3 regions of the Haliea sp. genome follow, and region 1 is predicted to be linked to each of the others. Evidence: predicted binding sites of a transcription regulator. Region 1 holds the regulator's gene; each other region holds the start of a gene.
The links. The regulator sigma-54, encoded in region 1, starts transcription at its own class of promoters, with help from an activator protein. The targets are predictions, from matches to a motif close to TGGCACANNNNTTGCNNT.
Positions count from the first base shown of each region.

Region 2: the regulator sigma-54 is predicted to act here: its motif matches at 1,586-1,603, upstream of fliL (flagellar basal body-associated protein FliL).
Region 3: the regulator sigma-54 is predicted to act here: its motif matches at 1,147-1,164, upstream of R3E49_RS01165 (DUF1328 domain-containing protein).

Region 1 covers NZ_JAWKZJ010000005.1:109,542-112,750, reverse strand. Annotated here, with positions in the region: gene ptsN (PTS IIA-like nitrogen regulatory protein PtsN) at 1-59, opposite strand, end outside; gene hpf (ribosome hibernation-promoting factor, HPF/YfiA family) at 68-355, opposite strand; gene R3E49_RS10790 (RNA polymerase factor sigma-54) at 463-1,950, opposite strand; gene lptB (LPS export ABC transporter ATP-binding protein) at 2,092-2,817, opposite strand; gene lptA (lipopolysaccharide transport periplasmic protein LptA) at 2,795-3,209, opposite strand, start outside.
Region 2 covers NZ_JAWKZJ010000006.1:238,543-241,751, forward strand. Annotated here, with positions in the region: gene fliJ (flagellar export protein FliJ) at 1-86, shown strand, start outside; gene R3E49_RS12880 (flagellar hook-length control protein FliK) at 121-1,452, shown strand; gene fliL (flagellar basal body-associated protein FliL) at 1,667-2,200, shown strand; gene R3E49_RS12890 (flagellar motor switch protein FliM) at 2,208-3,179, shown strand; gene fliN (flagellar motor switch protein FliN) at 3,184-3,209, shown strand, end outside.
Region 3 covers NZ_JAWKZJ010000001.1:264,402-267,610, reverse strand. Annotated here, with positions in the region: gene R3E49_RS01180 (nuclear transport factor 2 family protein) at 1-290, opposite strand, end outside; tRNA gene R3E49_RS01175 (tRNA-Val) at 474-550, shown strand; gene R3E49_RS01170 (hypothetical protein) at 555-821, opposite strand; gene R3E49_RS01165 (DUF1328 domain-containing protein) at 911-1,078, opposite strand; gene R3E49_RS01160 (PRC-barrel domain-containing protein) at 1,418-1,666, shown strand; gene R3E49_RS01155 (sigma-54-dependent transcriptional regulator) at 1,686-3,041, opposite strand; gene R3E49_RS01150 (crotonase/enoyl-CoA hydratase family protein) at 3,035-3,209, opposite strand, start outside.

The DNA of each region.
Region 1 (3,209 bases):
CTGCCGGGGGCACGGCAGACCGTGCGCCCCGGCGTCAGCAGTTCAGAAAGAACGTGCATGAAAGTTCCTAACGGGCTCGCGCCTTTTCTTTGTGTTTGATGAGCTGGCGGTCGAGCTTGTCCGCCAGTGCGTCAATCGCTGCATACATGTCCTCTGACTCCGCTGCGGCAAAGATATCCGCGCCTGAAATGTGCACGTTGGCCTCGGCCTTCTGCACCATTTTTTCCACAATCAGGGTGACTTCGGTATTGGTTATCTGGTCAAAATGTCGCTGCAGGCGCTCGAACTTACTCTCCACATATTCACGCAGCGCATGAGTAACCTCTACGTGGTGTCCGCTGACGTTCAATTGCATACCTGACTCCTTCTTCTCATGAAAGCCGGGCTGGTCGCCCGGAACCGGTGTGCCGCTTTCTGCCAGCGGCAACCTGACAAAGTACTGCCGGGCAGTACACTGATAGTCTAGACCAATCTCTTGCGCTCATTGGAGGGCGGGATCATCAGCATCTCGCGATATTTGGCCACGGTACGGCGGGCCACCTGCAAACCCTGCTCCTCCAATACGGCCGCAATCTTGCTGTCGCTGAGCGGTTTGCGCGGGTTTTCCGCTGCCACCAGCTTGCGAATCAGCGCCTTGATGGCGGTGGAAGAGGCCTCGCCACCCTCAGTCGTGCCCACATGGCTGGAAAAGAAATATTTCAGTTCGAAGATACCCCTCGGCGTGTGCATGTACTTGCGTGTCGTGGCGCGGGATATGGTCGATTCGTGCATCTCGATGGCTTCCGCAATGTCATGCAGCACCAACGGCTTCATGGCTTCTTCGCCATACTCAAGGAAATTGCGCTGGTGTTCCACGATCTTGCTCGCCACTTTCATCAGCGTTTCGTTGCGGCTGTGCAGGCTCTTCAGGAACCAGCGCGCTTCCTGGAGGTTGTCCTTCAGGAAGGTGTTGTCGGCGCTGCTGTCGGCGCGACGTATCAGGCTGGCGTAGCTGTCATTGATGCGCAGCTTGGGGGCGATGTCAGGGTTGAGCTCGACCACCCAGCGGCCGTTGCGCTTGCTCACGAAGACATCGGGAACCACGTACTCCGTGGTGTCTTCGCCGACGCTTTGCCCCGGGTTTGGGTCGAGGGTGCGGATCAGGTCTAGCACTTCTTTCAGCTGTGCTTCGCTGAGGCGCATACGGCGCATGATCTGCTTGTAGTCTCCGCTGCCCAGTTGTGCCATGTGCCGGCTGATCATCAGCCGCGCCTGTTCCACGCAGGGTGTCCCCGGGGGAAGCTGTTGCAGTTGCACAAGCAGGCATTCCTGCAGGTCGCGTGTACAGACCCCGGCCGGTTCAAACTGCTGCAGGCAGTGCAGCACTGCCACGACCTCGTCGAGGTCGATGTCCAGATCCGGCGTCAGGGACTCGTGGATATCCTCGACGCTGCTCTGCAGGCGACCGTTGGCGTCGGTCGCATCGATAATGGCCATGGCGATGATGCGATCGGTGTCTGACAGGCGAGTCAGGTTCAGTTGCCAGAGCAGCTGGTCCTGCAGACTGTCGCGGGCATTGTTGCGCGCGTCAAAATCGCCGTCAAACGCGTCCTCCCCCTGACTCGCGGGAGCCGACGAGGAGGGCAGCAGGTCATCCCACTGGGTGTCGACAGGGAGTTCATCGGGGAGGGTGTCGGTTTGCCATTCGTCAGCGCTAGCGGCGACGTCGCGCTCGGCCTGTTCCGGAGTGGCTTCTCCGGTGGACTGGCTGTTCTCGGTCGCCAGCGCGCGGGCTTCAGCCTCGGCGTCGTAGTCGTCCTCGGCAAGTTCCAGCAGTGGGTTACTGTCCAGCGCCTGCTGGATCTCCTGCTGCAAATCCAGGGTGCTCAGCTGCAGCAGCTTGATGGCCTGTTGCAGCTGCGGCGTCATTGTCAGCTGTTGGCCAAGCTTGAGTTGAAGCGACTGTTTCATCAACGTACTGGATTCATCCCGGGTACCGCCGCGGGTTGGCTGTGATGCCAGTGTAGCGCTGGCGCAGGTAGCCGCGCAACAGAATGGCGCGAAATTTGCTTGCGGGATTGTGGAGGCCCGGGGCAGGGGTGAGGCCCTGCGTCAAAGCCTGAAGTGCTCGCCCAGATAGACCTTGCGCACGCGGGGGTTTTCCAGCACTTCCTGGGCATTTCCCTCGGCGATGATATGCCCCTCGCCGACGATGTAGGCACGCTCGCAGATGTCGAGGGTTTCGCGGACGTTGTGGTCTGTGATCAACACGCCTATGCCGCGCTTGCGCAGATGAATGATGATGTCCTTGATATCGGAAACCGAGATCGGGTCCACGCCGGCGAAGGGTTCGTCAAGCAGGATGAAGTCGGGCTCGGTCGCCAGTGCGCGGGCGATTTCCACGCGGCGCCGCTCGCCTCCGGACAGTGCCTGGCCGAGGCTGGTGCGCAGGTGAGTCAGGTGGAACTCCTCCAGCAGCCGGTCGCAGTGTGCCAGTCGCTCGGCCTTGCCCAGGTCGGGCCGCGTTTCGAGAATCGCGAGCAGGTTGTCCTGCACGCTCAGCTTGCGGAAAATGGAGGCCTCCTGGGGCAGGTAGCCAAGCCCGCGGCGCGCCCGGTCGTGCATCGCCAGTGACGTGATATCTTCGCCATTCAGTTCGATGCGCCCGGCGTCTGCCGTGATAATGCCAACCACCATGTAGAAGCAGGTGGTTTTACCTGCCCCGTTGGGGCCCAGCAGACCGACCACCTGCCCACTGGAAATCTCCAGCGAGACGTCGATGACCACCTTGCGACCCCGGTAGGCCTTGGCCAGGTTACTCGCCCTGAGTTGCGCCACGCTGCGCCTCTTGTTCGTCGCCTTCCAGCACCTCGGCGGGGATGACGACCTCGACCCGGCCGCCGTCCTCGCGCCGACCGGCGTCGGCCCTGACCCGCTGCTCCGCCATGAAATAATCGATGGTATTGCCGGTAACAATCGAGCCGTCCTGCTCAATCCGCGCTTCGCGGCTGAGTTTCACCCGCTCCTGGGATTTGAAATACTCGATGCTGAGCGCTGCCGCGTGAATAACCGCCTTGTCGGCCGCCGGCTGCTGCTGCATACGCGCCGGGCTGCCTTCCGCCACGATGCGGTCAGCGGCCTCCCGGCCATGGAAGATGGTGAGCTTGTTGGCCTGGATCTGCAGGCTGCCCTGTTGCAGACGCACGTTTCCCGTGTATTCGGTAAAGCCC
Region 2 (3,209 bases), on a different contig from region 1:
AGCGCGCGGAGCAGCGTGCTGTGGACGAGCGGTTCAACGCCGGATTTGTGCCACCCGGTCAGGAGCCCCCCGGCTCTGGCACGTAATTTGCTCAATCTCCTGTAACACGGGAGACCCTACATGATCACGGTACTGCAAAGCCTGCCTGTTGCCAGCTCGGACGCCACCGCTGCGCCCGGCAACACGGCGCAGAATGGCTCTGAAAACGGATTTTCGCAGATGTTCGCAGCCGCTCGCGCGGCCTCAGCGGACAAGCCCGCCGCCGACGCCAGGGGCGGCAATGCCACGCCCTCCCGCGGCAGCACTTTGCCGCCTGACGCCGCAGAGTCAGCCCTTGCCCCCCCGTCGGTCGGCATCGCGGGCGCTGCGGCGGAGCCGCCCACCGCTGCCTGGCAGTCCTTTACGCTTTCCCTGCAAGCACTCGCGGAGCCCGGTCTGGAGGGCGCCGGCCAGGCATCGGCTGTCACGGGTGACCTGGTTGCAGCGGGCGCTGGTGACGCGGCACTGTCGGGGGATGCGACGCCATCACCGGCGAACCCGGCCATTCCCCTGCCTGTCGCACTGCCCGTCGCCACCGCTGAGACAGCGCTGCGTGGCGATTCGCCGGGGGCACTGGAGGGCAGCGTCCGCGCCAATGCCACCACTGGGGCAGCAACGCCTTTGGGCTCGTCATTACCGGCGCCACCTGAGGCCGCCGCTGACCTGATGCCGGGAGCGGGCACGCGCGAGGCCAACAGCCGGGCGGAGAGGGTGGTTGCGCCCGCAGCAACCGCCACAGCGGCGGAGGAGTCCGGCATGCTGGCAGCCGCTGAGCGTGCGCGTGGCGAGGAGGCGGCACTGCAGGGCCTGCGCCAGCGCGCCGTGGAAGGCGCTGTTGACGCCCCGCGTCTGGCATCATCCGCGTCCGGCAATGTGGACGCTGCTGCGCCCAACACACCGGTAACGGCCGGGACACAGGGTGCTGCCGCACAGGCCGATGCCCCGGCCCCTGCCGCTCCGCGCACGCCGGCGCAGCTGGCGATGACACACACACCGCAGGACCCGGAGTTTACCGGCGAACTGGCCAACCGCTTGCAGGTGTTCGCCCGTAACGGTGGCCACGAGGCCACGCTGCAGCTGCACCCCGCGGACCTGGGGCGCCTGCAGGTTTCTATCACCACTGAGGGCGACCAGGCGCGGGTGCTGTTCGTGGCGGATTCCGCCGCAGCCCGGGATGCCATTGAACAGTCCCTGCCGCGTTTGCGTGAAATGCTCGCCCAGAGCGGCCTGCAACTGGCCCACAGTGACGTGTCCAGCCAGTCACAGGGCAGTGGTGACAGCCAGCGCGACGCTGTCGGCGGGTCGCGCCAGGTGGCAGCTGACGACAGCGGCAACGGGCTTCTGTCCGGCGCCGCGGAATCCACTCACCAGCCCGCCGGTGCCGGCGCGCGCCTGGTCGATTACTACATTTAACTTCCCGCCTTTTTCAGTCTAGTATGCCCGCAGGCTGCCTCCGGGCAGCCACGCGGGCGCGGGGTGTCAAAATACTGGCACTCGCCGCACACTCTGCGCCTTAACTGTCTGTAATCATTAGAAATAAATTTTCTGGTATAGCTCTTGCTTCAGGGGATGTTGCTGACCTATGGCGGCATTCGGCAGGGCTGCCGGTCAGTTGCGAGGAGCAAGCATGGCTGCAAAAGAAGATCTCAATCTCGGCAAGGGGAATGGCGCGGGTGATGCCGACAAGGCGTCCGGCGGCGGCAAGGGTAAACTGATTGCCATCATCGCGGTGGTGGTCGTCCTGATCGGCGGTGGGGCGGCCGCAGCGTTCCTGCTGCTGGGTAACAATGACGAGCCAGCGGCTGAGGTGGCGGGGGCAGAGCCCGCGGCGCCCAAGGTCGAGGAGCGCGAGGCGGCCTACATGCCGCTGGAGAAGTTCCTGGTCAATTTCGACCACAAGGGCGGCATGCGCTACATCCAGACCGATATCCAGTTGATGGCCTATGAGCCCGCAGCGCTGGAAAACGCCCAGCGCAACATGCCTGCAGTGCGCAACCGCCTGATCATGCTGCTCAGCGACCAGGACTTCGATGCGCTGCGCACGGTGGAGGGCAAGGAAACGCTGCGCCAGGACGTGCTGAAGGCCGTGAACGAGGTACTCAAGCTGTCCGGGCCGGATGCCGTGCAGGACGTCTACTTCACTTCTTTCGTGTTGCAATAGGTCGGGTATGGCTGGCAGCGATCTGCTCTCTGAAGGCGAACTCGATGCGCTGACCGGTGGCAATACCGCCGGCAGCGGCGGTTACCGCACCTTCGACTTCACCGCCCGCGAGCAATCGCTGCTCAACCAGCTGACGCTGTTGCCCCCCCTGCAAGAGAGGCAGGCTGAACAGCTGGCACAGGGCCTGGAGGATGTGTTCGGCAGTGAGTTCGAGGTGGCGGCCGCAGGCTTGCGGGTGCTCTCCTGCGAGGAGCTTCTGGCATCGCTGGCGGAAAGCGTGGCGGTGTCCACGCTGGAGCTGGCACCGCTGGCCGGCCACGGTCATGTGGTGTGCCCGGCACCGCTGCTGTCCCAACTGGTCAACGATTATTTCGGCGGGGTGCGCGGCGGCAGCGTCGCCAACCTGCCGCGCACAGCCCTGACGCCCAGCGAGCTGCGGCTGGCCGAGCGTGTCGCAGAACAGGTGACAGGGTCGCTGGTCGCCGCCTGGGCCGACAAACTGCCGCTGGAGCCGGGCGAAGCGCATACCGCACCGCATGTGGATGCCATCGCCTCGCTGCCCTCCGGCGACAAGCTGGTGCAGATGGTGTTTGCCGTCACCCTCAACGAATTGACGACAGACGTCGCCCTGCTGTTGCCCTTCGCGGCACTCGAGCCCTGGAAACAGCGTTTCAGCGCACCGCGCAAAGCCGCGGCGGAGGACGCCGGGCAGGGCTGGGGGCCGCACCTGCGGCGCGAACTGCCCGCGGTGAAGGTGGATGTCGCGGTGATGCTTGCCAGCCGCGAACTCACCCTGGGTGAAGTCCTCGGTTTGCGGGTCGGTTCGGTCATCGACATTGCAGTGCCCGACGAGGTGGACCTCTGCGTGGAGGGCGTGCGTCTGGCCAGCGGCCGCTACGGCGCCTACGAGGGGCACAAGGCGATCAAGATCACGGGATTTGCCGGCACCGATGCGCCGGCGGGTAAAAGCACAGGATGAGATCATGAGTGAACAGGACGAACAGGGCGC
Region 3 (3,209 bases), on a different contig from region 1:
TCGATGGTGATGGTCAGGGTGACCAGGTTGGCAACCTCGCTGCCGGCGGCAAAGGACTCAAGAATCTCGATGCGGATGTCCACGGGGGCGATGAAGTTGTCCCAAAACGCTTCCCGTGCCGCGGGCCCACGATGCCCCTTGCCGGCGGGGTCGATGTGCGAGACCCCGATAGGGTCTTCGATGATCGCGTCCTCAGCGTAGAGGCCCAGCCATCCGGCCTTGTTTTTGCTGTGAACGTACTCGCGCGACAGCAGGGCCGCACGCCGCGCCGGGTGCTCGTTATCAAACATGCCAGTGTCCTGTTATTTGTATGACTGGACAGTGGAGTGTATACGCATTCGGTTTTGCCGCGCCACAGTCGCGTAGCCGGGTGCGGCGGTGGCAGACAGAGCGCGCGGACGGTGGCCGGCACCGAGCTGGCGAAACTGGTTGAGGATTCCGCGCGTCAGCTTTATAATCGCGGCCCTCACGACAGGACCATAGCTCAGTTGGTTAGAGCGCTACCTTGACATGGTAGAGGTCGGCGGTTCGAATCCGCCTGGTCCTACCACCCTTTACTTCCCGTTAAAGCTGTCCATGATCTCCTGCAAGCGCGATTCGCTGGCAGATTTCGCGTCGGCGAGTTTTTGTCCCGCGTCATCGATCTGCTCCTGCAGCTGCCGGGTGCGCTCCTTGAGCTCGGTTTGCATGTCTGCCCGCGCCTTCTCGCTTTCGGCTTCGGCCATTTTGCGCTCTGCCTCGGCTTGTTCGGCTTCAATCTTGTGATTCAGCTGTTCCATCCGTTTTTCAATCATTTCGGTGGCTGAGTCGAGTAGTGACATCGTGGTACCTCCAGGTTTCAACCGTGAATAGGGGTTTGCTTCGACGCTCGCAGAGCAATGCCGGGGTCTCGCGACCCCGGCGGCAGCGTTTACGGCGCCGGCGGCTTGCGCCCGGTTACCAGGTGTATAACCAACAGCACGATGCCGATGACGAACAGTATCCACGCAATCTGGCTCGCGATCGCGGCAACGCCAGAGGCGCCAAGCAAGCCGGCAACCAGGCCGACAACCAGGAAGACAAGTGCCCAATACAGCATGATCATTCTCCTTTTTGCGCCTTCAGGTGCCCGCTTGTGCGGACACGCCGAGCGGCTGTGCGGTTGGTGTTGCGAGAACCGTGCCAATGCCGTCCAAAACGCTTGAAAGCCCCGTGATCGAGAGGCCTGGCGAAGATTGAGGTGCACGGACGTGTCGCCTGAGGCGCCCTGCGCTTGCAAAAATGACCGCGTGTCTTGCACCTTTTTACAAAGGAACCCCGCCGCCCGGGGCGCGTGACGACCCGCTCCGTGGTGCTGATGCGGTGGATAGGCTGGCCCGGTCGATATTGGTGTGGATTGTGCATCCTCCAAGGGGTGACACTTCAAGAGGGTGAAAGCATGGATCAGGCGATGCCATCCGCCAAGCTGCTGGGGGCCGGGGTGTACGATGCCCGTGGTTCCGAAGTGGGGACTATCTCGGAGCTGCAGATCGACCCGGCCGCGGGCATTGTGCGTTTCGCGCGAATCACGCTGCCGCAGCGGGGCACGGTGCTGATGCCCTGGGCTGCCATGTTCCGGGTGAAGCACAGGCAGGGCTTCGTGTTGACGGCTCGCGGTGAGGAGCTGTTGCGAGAGAATCTGGCGTGACGGGTCGGACGCCGGTGCCTCAGTCCCTTTCGTATTCCTTGAGTTTGTTATAGAGCGTTTTCAAGGCGATACCGAGCGTCTCGGCAGCCGCTTTCTTGTTGCCTTTGCAGGCCTCGATGGTCGCGAGGATCTGCTGCTTCTCTGTCTGCTGCAGTGATTCTCCCACGGATATGCGCAGGAATTCACCGGCCTGCTCAATCTGGCCCTCGGGCAGGTGCTGCGGCTCGAGCGTGTCTTCGGCGAGGATAAAAGCCCGCTCTACGGCGCTTTTCAGCTCGCGCACGTTACCCGGCCAGGCGTAGTCTTCAATGGCGACGATGGCATCCGGTGAGAAACGCTTCGCTGTACCGTGTTCCGTGTTGAGTTCGTTCAGGAACGCGTGCGCCAGACCTGCGATATCCCGGTCGCGTTCACGCAGCGGCGGCATGCGCAGGCAGAACTGCGCAATGCGGAAATAGAGGTCTTCACGCAGCAAGCCCTCTTGAATCGCCGCCTCCGGATCCCGGTTGGTTGCTGCAACAAAGCGCACGTTCATCGACAGGTCCTCGGTGCCGCCGACGCGACGAAACTTGCCCGTTTCCAGTACGCGTAGCAGCTTGACCTGCAGGTCAAGTGGCATCTCCCCCACCTCGTCGAGTAGCAGCGTGCCGCCCTCCGCCCGTTCAAAGTAGCCGGCATGACGTCGCTCAGCGCCGCTGAAGCTGCCTTTTTCGTGGCCGAAAAGTTCGCTTTCCGCCAGCTCGCTGGCGATAGCCCCGCAGTTCATGGCGACGAAGGGCCCTGCCACCCCCGACATTTGATGCAGGGTCTGTGCGGCCAGCTCCTTTCCGGTGCCGCTTTCACCCACCACGAGTACCGTCGCATTGGAAGGCGCCACCTTCCTCACCACCCGATACAGCTTGCGCATCGCGGGTGAGTTTCCGCGCAGCATGCCGAACTGGTCGATAGCCACGCTGTCGTCGGCGGCCCCTGCGGTCGCTTTCTGCGCGCATTCCCGGCCGATATCCTCGAGCAGTTCGCCGATGAATACGGCGTCCAGTGGCTTGCGAAAGAAGTAGCTCGCCTGCTCCCGGATACCGCGCTGCGTGCGTGCGGGATCATCGTGACGATGTATCAGGGCGACATCGGTATGGTCCCGAAGCAGGCTGTTCTTGCCCAGCAATTCGAGGCCTTCTCCGTCAGGCAGGTCCAGGTCGATGAAGGCTACCGCAAGAGCGTCAGCATGTACCTCGAGGGTTTCGCTGGCCTCGGCAAGGGTGCCGCAGTGCAGGGTGCTGAAACCCTTTGCGGCAAGCAGCTCGGAGAGTGCATCAACGGTTTCCTGATCGGCGTCTACGATCAGGCCCAGGGGCGCAGCAGCGCCCTGCGTTACCACCAGGGGTAGAAGGCGGGCATGGCGGACGCTTTGCCGCTGAAGTTGGGGTCGCGCTTTTCACGGAAGCTGGCGACGCCTTCTTTGCCGTCCTCCAGGCTGGTATAGAACATGGCGATGGAGTCCACTTCGTGCGCCACACGCGGGTGCTCCGCTGCCGCATTCCGGTAC